2 regions of the Sporosarcina sp. FA15 genome follow, and region 2 is predicted to be linked to the other one. Evidence: a T-box and tRNA genes for the amino acid it is inferred to sense, from the RefSeq annotation. Region 2 holds a T-box; the other holds one or more tRNA genes.

Region 1 (3,374 bases), 2.2 Mb from region 2:
GTCTGGGGTGGAAGCACGGCGACGTGTGGAGCTGACGGATACTAATCGATCGAGGACTTAACCAATTTTGAAAAGGGCTTGATTACCCTGATTCTGTGTAGCACAATGTCTGTTTTATTCAGTTTTGAGCGAATAAGTACCGTTCATAAAAAAAGTACTTGCAATTAATTAGATGATATGTTATAATAATTATTGTCTTTGAGAAAAGATCATACAAGTCTGGTGACGATTGCGAAGAGGTCACACCCGTTCCCATCCCGAACACGGAAGTTAAGCTCTTCAGCGCCGATGGTAGTTGGGGGTTTCCCCCTGTGAGAGTAGGACGTCGCCGGTCTTGTAACAATTATTACATAGGTTTATGAATAGGACGAACAACTGAAGTTTGTCGCACTTATACCCAGGAGGATTAGCTCAGCTGGGAGAGCACCTGCCTTACAAGCAGGGGGTCGGCGGTTCGAGCCCGTCATCCTCCACCATTTTATTTATAATGAAAACTATTAGCCGGAGTAGCTCAACTGGTAGAGCAACTGACTTGTAATCAGTAGGTTGAGGGTTCAAGTCCTTTCTCCGGCACCACTTTTCGAGCCATTAGCTCAGTTGGTAGAGCATCTGACTTTTAATCAGAGGGTCGCAGGTTCGAATCCTGCATGGCTCACCATTTTTATGACTTAGTGTCATAATTTATATTGCGGGTATGGCGGAACTGGCAGACGCGCTAGACTTAGGATCTAGTGCCTTCGGGCGTGGGGGTTCGACTCCCTTTACCCGCACTTATAATGCGGAAGTAGTTCAGTGGTAGAATACGACCTTGCCAAGGTCGGGGTCGCGGGTTCGAATCCCGTCTTCCGCTCCATATTTTTGCCGGGGTGGCGGAACTGGCAGACGCACAGGACTTAAAATCCTGCGGTAGGTGACTACCGTACCGGTTCGATTCCGGTTCTCGGCATTAATAACTTTTCACTTATATGCGCTCGTAGCTCAATTGGATAGAGCACCTGACTACGGATCAGGAGGTTGTGGATTCGACTTCTGCCGGGCGCACCATTATGTTTTTAAACTTTATAATTCTTCGGGACGTAGCTCAGCTTGGTAGAGCACTTGGTTTGGGACCAAGGGGTCGCAGGTTCGAATCCTGTCTTCCCGACCATTAAGCTTTTTAAGCAGATTCGCCGCTTAAAGAATATACCATTTTAAGTAGATTTGTGCTTTAATAATTGCCAGCTATAATGGGGCCTTAGCTCAGCTGGGAGAGCGCCTGCCTTGCACGCAGGAGGTCAGCGGTTCGATCCCGCTAGGCTCCACCAACACAATTTTAATAAAGATCCTGGCGGCGTAGCTCAGCTGGCTAGAGCGTACGGTTCATACCCGTGAGGTCGGGGGTTCGATCCCCTCTGCCGCCATCTTAAAGGACCTTTAGCTCAGTTGGTTAGAGCAGACGGCTCATAACCGTCCGGTCGCAGGTTCGAGTCCTGCAAGGTCCACCACTATTATATACAGCCATGGAGGTATACCCAAGCCCGGCTGAAGGGATCGGTCTTGAAAACCGACAGGGGAGTCAAATCCCGCGGGGGTTCGAATCCCTCTACCTCCTCCATTTTTAACTAGTGGTGAAATTAAATAGTACTTATATTGTTGTCGCGGGGTGGAGAAGTGGTATCTCGTCGGGCTCATAACCCGAAGGTCACAGGTTCAAATCCTGTCCCCGCAACCAAATGGTCCCGTGGTGTAGCGGTTAACATGCCTGCCTGTCACGCAGGAGATCGCCGGTTCGATCCCGGTCGGGACCGCCATTTTTATTAATACTATAAGGTTTAGAATAAGTTAACGACTTAATGTAAACTAAATACGTGGCTCAGTAGCTCAGTCGGTAGAGCAAAGGACTGAAAATCCTTGTGTCGGCGGTTCGATTCCGTCCTGAGCCACCATTGTTATGCGAGTGTAGTTTAGTGGTAAAACCTCAGCCTTCCAAGCTGATGATGAGGGTTCGATTCCCTTCACTCGCTCCAAAAAGGGCCTATAGCTCAGCTGGTTAGAGCGCACGCCTGATAAGCGTGAGGTCGATGGTTCGAGTCCATTTAGGCCCACCATTCCGCAGTAGCTCAGTGGTAGAGCAATCGGCTGTTAACCGATCGGTCGTAGGTTCGAGTCCTACCTGCGGAGCCATTTATATATGGGGAAGTACTCAAGCGGCTCAAGAGGTGCCCCTGCTAAGGGTATAGATCGCGAAAGCGGTGCGAGGGTTCGAATCCCTCCTTCTCCGCCATATATAATTTGGCCCCTTGGTCAAGCGGTTAAGACACCGCCCTTTCACGGCGGTATCACGGGTTCGAATCCCGTAGGGGTCATACATAAAAGTAGCTTTACAAGTTCTTAATGAACTTGTAAAGCTACTTTTTAATTTGTTTATATATAGTTTTCTAGTTCACTTAAATTCTCACTATATATGTTGAATTAAAGAATCCCATTGAATCTACTGTGGCGCTCAATAAGGAGAGAGTTATAATTCGGGGTGTGGATTGTAGAACGCTTGACGCTTTGGGGATGCCTTTCACCGTAAGCCTGGATATCGCTTCGCATCCAGTCTCACGGCTTCGGCGACCCCTTTGCCGCGCCTGCACTAGGGTGTTCATTATCGAGAGAAATGTGATTTTGAGATGTATATGCCGAGATTATAAGGTGATTACTAGTTGATACTGCTTATATTCAAGAAAGACGTACTCCAGGTTGCAGATTTCATCACAGATAATGAAATGCTCTTTCTCATATAGACCATCCAGCGTCGAAGCGATATTGGTAGGAGTTCTGTTTCATTCTTAAATAAAAAAGACAAGACTATGTAGAAGACTTCAGCCGCCAAAATTATATCTTTGGCGGCTTTTATCCAGTTAAGAAGCCCCGCTATTCTTTCGTCCCAAAAAGCTCTAGCATTTCGTGTACTTATGCCTTTGGAGAGCAACGGATGGATAACCACCAAACGATTCCCGAAAAATGTGTAGGGTGCTACGAAGTCGCATCCCTACACATCAAGATATCTCGATAATAGTAAAGAGGTCGTTCTATCTAAAGCAACTCAAAGGCAACTGCACACGCAGCGCCTAGTGTTTGATTAAATCATTTACTGGTTACTTTTGGTTAATTAACATACGTGAGCTAAAATATCCTGAAAAGAAACACCATAAGCAATGGCCTATGGTGTTTCTTTTCACTTCTTCTGATCCTCTATATAACTATCTTTTTCATGATAAGGAATATCTCCGAGAGGGGATTCGATTCCTTCATCATCCAGTTCCGCTTCATATTTCTCTGAGGCATCGGACCTGATGAAACCGCGTGACTTTCCATTTATATCGGTTCCTGTGAATTCTTCAAATTCT
Region 2 (3,374 bases):
TCGCCCCATGAAGGTGTGAATTTCGTCTTTTTGATAGCATCAAGTAATTCCGTACGGAACGACTCAATTGAAGCGAACCATTGTGCAGTCGCGCGGTAAATAACCGGTTTTTTCGTGCGCCAATCATGTGGATACGAGTGGGTGATGAATGATAATTTCTTAAGCGCGCCCACTTTGTCGAGTGCCTCTGTAACTGCTTTATTTGCATCTTCATAAAACAGACCTTCGAAGCCTGGCGCTTCATCAGTCATAACACCGCGATCATCGATAGGAGAAAGAGCATCAATACCATATGATTTAGACACGTAGAAGTCATCTTCCCCGTGGCCTGGAGCTGTATGGACACATCCAGTACCCGCTTCGGCTGTAACATGATCACCGAGCATAACAAGCGAATCGCGGTCATACAATGGGTGCTTCGCAACAACACGGTCGAGTTCAGAACCTTTCAGTTCACGCTCAACAACATGGTCTTCCCAGCCAAGTTCTTCTGCGACAAACGTAAGTAAATCTTTAGCGATAAGGAATTTCTCTTCTCCCGCTTTAACAATAACGTATTCAAATTCCGGATGGACAGAAATCCCAAGGTTTGCAGGAATCGTCCATGGAGTTGTCGTCCAGATTAAGAAGTTAACATCTTCATCAATTACGCCAAGTCCATCTTTCACAGGGAAACTAACATAGATAGATGGTGATTTCTTATCCTGGTACTCGATTTCCGCCTCAGCAAGTGCAGATTCACTTGATGGTGACCAATAAACTGGTTTCAATCCTTTATAGATATATCCTTTTTTAGCCATTTCACCAAACACTTGAATTTGACGCGCCTCAAAAGCTGGTTTTAGCGTGATATATGGATTATCCCAATCGCCACGTACACCAATCCGTTTGAACTGGCTACGCTGATTGTCAATCTGGCCAAGCGCATATTCCTCACACATTTTACGGAATTCTGCTACTGACATTTCTTTTCTTTTTACGCCTTTGTTCACTAATGCCTGTTCAATCGGCAGTCCATGTGTATCCCAGCCTGGAACGTATGGCGCGTGGAAACCTGTCATTGATTTGTGGCGGACAATCATATCTTTCAATACTTTGTTCATGGCGTGACCCATATGAAGATCACCATTCGCATATGGAGGACCATCGTGTAATACGAAGAACGGGCGACCCGCAGTTCGTTCCTGTACTTTTTTATAAATGTCCATCTCTGCCCATTTTTCTTGCAGTAATGGCTCTTTGTTAGGTAAGTTACCTCTCATCGGGAATTCTGTTTTCGGCATAAGTAATGTATCTTTGTACTCCATGTTTTTTCCTCCTTTAAAATAGAAAAGCGCAAAAGGATCGCAGCCTTCGCCACGTCCTGTGGCTAAGACCCCATACCTACATCCTGTAGACACAAGGCACAGGCAAAAATAAAAAAATCCCCACCCCTAAAAAGGGACGAAGAATTATTCTCGCGTTACCACCCTACTTGTAGCAAACGAATTTGCTACCACTCAGACACCATAACGGGGTGTTTCCGGGATCACGTAAATTATTCCGCAATCCAGCTCGAGAGTGATTTTCATTTCCAATCCGTTGACCGGGCTTCCACCGCCCCCGGCTCGCTATTCTCAGATTTGGAAGGTACTTTCTCTTTCAACGCCTGTTCTAAATATATGCCTATAAGTATATGTGTGAATTAAGACTAAAGTCAAGTTTCCTTATGAATCCAGGTCGGCTGCCATTTCTAAACGTTCCGCATCGATTTCGTACTCAAGTAAAACGTCCCAATCATCTGACTGAATCAGATCAAGTTGCGCTTCAATGAGCATTTTGAAACGTGTACGGAAAACCTTCGACTGTTTCTTAAGATCTTCAATTTCCACAGAAATTCTACGCGCGCGAGAAAGTGCCTCATTGACAATTCGATCCGCATTTTTTTCTGCTTCCTTGACAATCAATTTCGATTCCTTCATAGAGTTGCGACGAACGTCTTCCGCAGCTTCCTGAGCGATAAGAATCGATTTTTGTAGCGTTTGCTCGATTGAGTTAAAATGGGAGACCTGTTCTTCTGATTGTTTCAAATTGCTTTTCAATGTTTTGTTTTCTTCAAGTATATTTTCAAAATCTTTCATGATTTGTTCCAAAAACTCATTTACTTCATCTTCATCATATCCACGAAACTTATTGGCAAATTCTTTATTATGTATATCAAGTGGTGATAAAGCCATTTAAAGCATCTCCCCTTTAACTTATTCATTCTCTATTATACATGTTAAGGCATCAGATAACAGTTCTTTTTCAAACTATTATCTGACAAGTCATTCTAATTTCCCAACAATGAGACGAATCTTATCTTTACGCGTTCTTCCTTCAATTGCGATCACTTTAAAACGGCCAGAACCTCTAATTGATATCATATCTGACTCTTGAAGTTCGAATGCAGGCTGATCCCTAACAGCCCAATTCACTTTCACTTTTTCCCCGTGCACAAGCGTCGCCGCTTTTTGACGTGGAATAGTGACTAATGCCGCAGTGACTACATCGAGTCGTAATGAACTAACGATATGCATTTCTTCTGTCCATGTATCTGTCGTGACAATCCAGTCTTCGGGACGATTACTTTCTTCAACTGTCACTTTCGCTTTCCCAATCGATAAAAAATTAGCCGTCATATAATCCTTTAACTCATCTGCGACCGCAAACTGGACTTGATCATCAACCACTCGGATGTCCCCAAATTTCGAACGGTCGATGCCTAATGACATCATCGAGCCCAGGATGTCCTTGTGATCAAGTTTCAAAAACTTAGAAGCATACTTCACATCAAAAATAGCTATTCGATAATCGACTGGTTCTGGTACATAATAATCTGGATAGATAAGAACTCTTCGTCTTTCCGCTTCCAGAAAAGCTCCGTACAATCCGACCAATAGCATCGAACTGCCCGCAAGAGATTCTACAATGCGCTGCTGCCTAGGATCCAAGAATCCTGTTAGTTTTGGTGAATAGGTATCTTCCACTTCACGTATCCAGCCAATCGCCATTTCGATGAAAGGCTGTTCATCTTTTCTGAAATGCTGCAGTATAGTTTCCATTTCTCCGGCTCCTTATAGAAAAATCCTCACATAAGTGAGGACGACGTGATCATTTTATAACAACATCAAAAATATTGCTGTAACGCCATCAGAGATAAACCTCAACGCAAATATACCAACGATTGGTGAAATGTCAATCATTCCAAGAGGTGGAATGAATTTTCTGAAAAACCCTAAATAAGGTTCGGTAATCTTTCCAAGTATTATACCAAACTTAGTCTCACGAGAAGCAGGTATCCATGACATTAGTATATAGATAATAAGAAGTATTGAGTAAATCGATATTGCTCC

The links. A T-box is a leader RNA that pairs with one kind of tRNA and senses whether it is charged. The one in region 2 lies ahead of ileS (isoleucine--tRNA ligase), so its partner is inferred to be a tRNA-Ile.
Region 1: it encodes a tRNA-Ile, which carries the amino acid that the T-box ahead of ileS (isoleucine--tRNA ligase) is inferred to sense. The anticodon was not compared.

The regions. Positions count from the first base shown of each region.
Region 1 covers NZ_CP188818.1:4,904-8,277, forward strand. Annotated here, with positions in the region: rRNA gene ACP8HG_RS00010 (23S ribosomal RNA) at 1-65, shown strand, start outside; rRNA gene rrf (5S ribosomal RNA) at 219-334, shown strand; tRNA gene ACP8HG_RS00020 (tRNA-Val) at 401-476, shown strand; tRNA gene ACP8HG_RS00025 (tRNA-Thr) at 501-576, shown strand; tRNA gene ACP8HG_RS00030 (tRNA-Lys) at 583-658, shown strand; tRNA gene ACP8HG_RS00035 (tRNA-Leu) at 689-770, shown strand; tRNA gene ACP8HG_RS00040 (tRNA-Gly) at 779-853, shown strand; tRNA gene ACP8HG_RS00045 (tRNA-Leu) at 861-946, shown strand; tRNA gene ACP8HG_RS00050 (tRNA-Arg) at 968-1,044, shown strand; tRNA gene ACP8HG_RS00055 (tRNA-Pro) at 1,071-1,147, shown strand; tRNA gene ACP8HG_RS00060 (tRNA-Ala) at 1,229-1,304, shown strand; tRNA gene ACP8HG_RS00065 (tRNA-Met) at 1,327-1,400, shown strand; tRNA gene ACP8HG_RS00070 (tRNA-Ile) at 1,408-1,484, shown strand; tRNA gene ACP8HG_RS00075 (tRNA-Ser) at 1,502-1,594, shown strand; tRNA gene ACP8HG_RS00080 (tRNA-Met) at 1,637-1,711, shown strand; tRNA gene ACP8HG_RS00085 (tRNA-Asp) at 1,715-1,790, shown strand; tRNA gene ACP8HG_RS00090 (tRNA-Phe) at 1,850-1,925, shown strand; tRNA gene ACP8HG_RS00095 (tRNA-Gly) at 1,933-2,006, shown strand; tRNA gene ACP8HG_RS00100 (tRNA-Ile) at 2,011-2,087, shown strand; tRNA gene ACP8HG_RS00105 (tRNA-Asn) at 2,089-2,163, shown strand; tRNA gene ACP8HG_RS00110 (tRNA-Ser) at 2,173-2,263, shown strand; tRNA gene ACP8HG_RS00115 (tRNA-Glu) at 2,274-2,345, shown strand; gene ACP8HG_RS00120 (TraR/DksA C4-type zinc finger protein) at 3,203-3,374, opposite strand, start outside.
Region 2 covers NZ_CP188818.1:2,194,305-2,197,678, forward strand. Annotated here, with positions in the region: gene ileS (isoleucine--tRNA ligase) at 1-1,307, opposite strand, end outside; T-box leader at 1,437-1,654, opposite strand; gene ACP8HG_RS10590 (DivIVA domain-containing protein) at 1,707-2,216, opposite strand; gene ACP8HG_RS10595 (RNA-binding protein) at 2,307-3,083, opposite strand; gene ACP8HG_RS10600 (YggT family protein) at 3,138-3,374, opposite strand, start outside.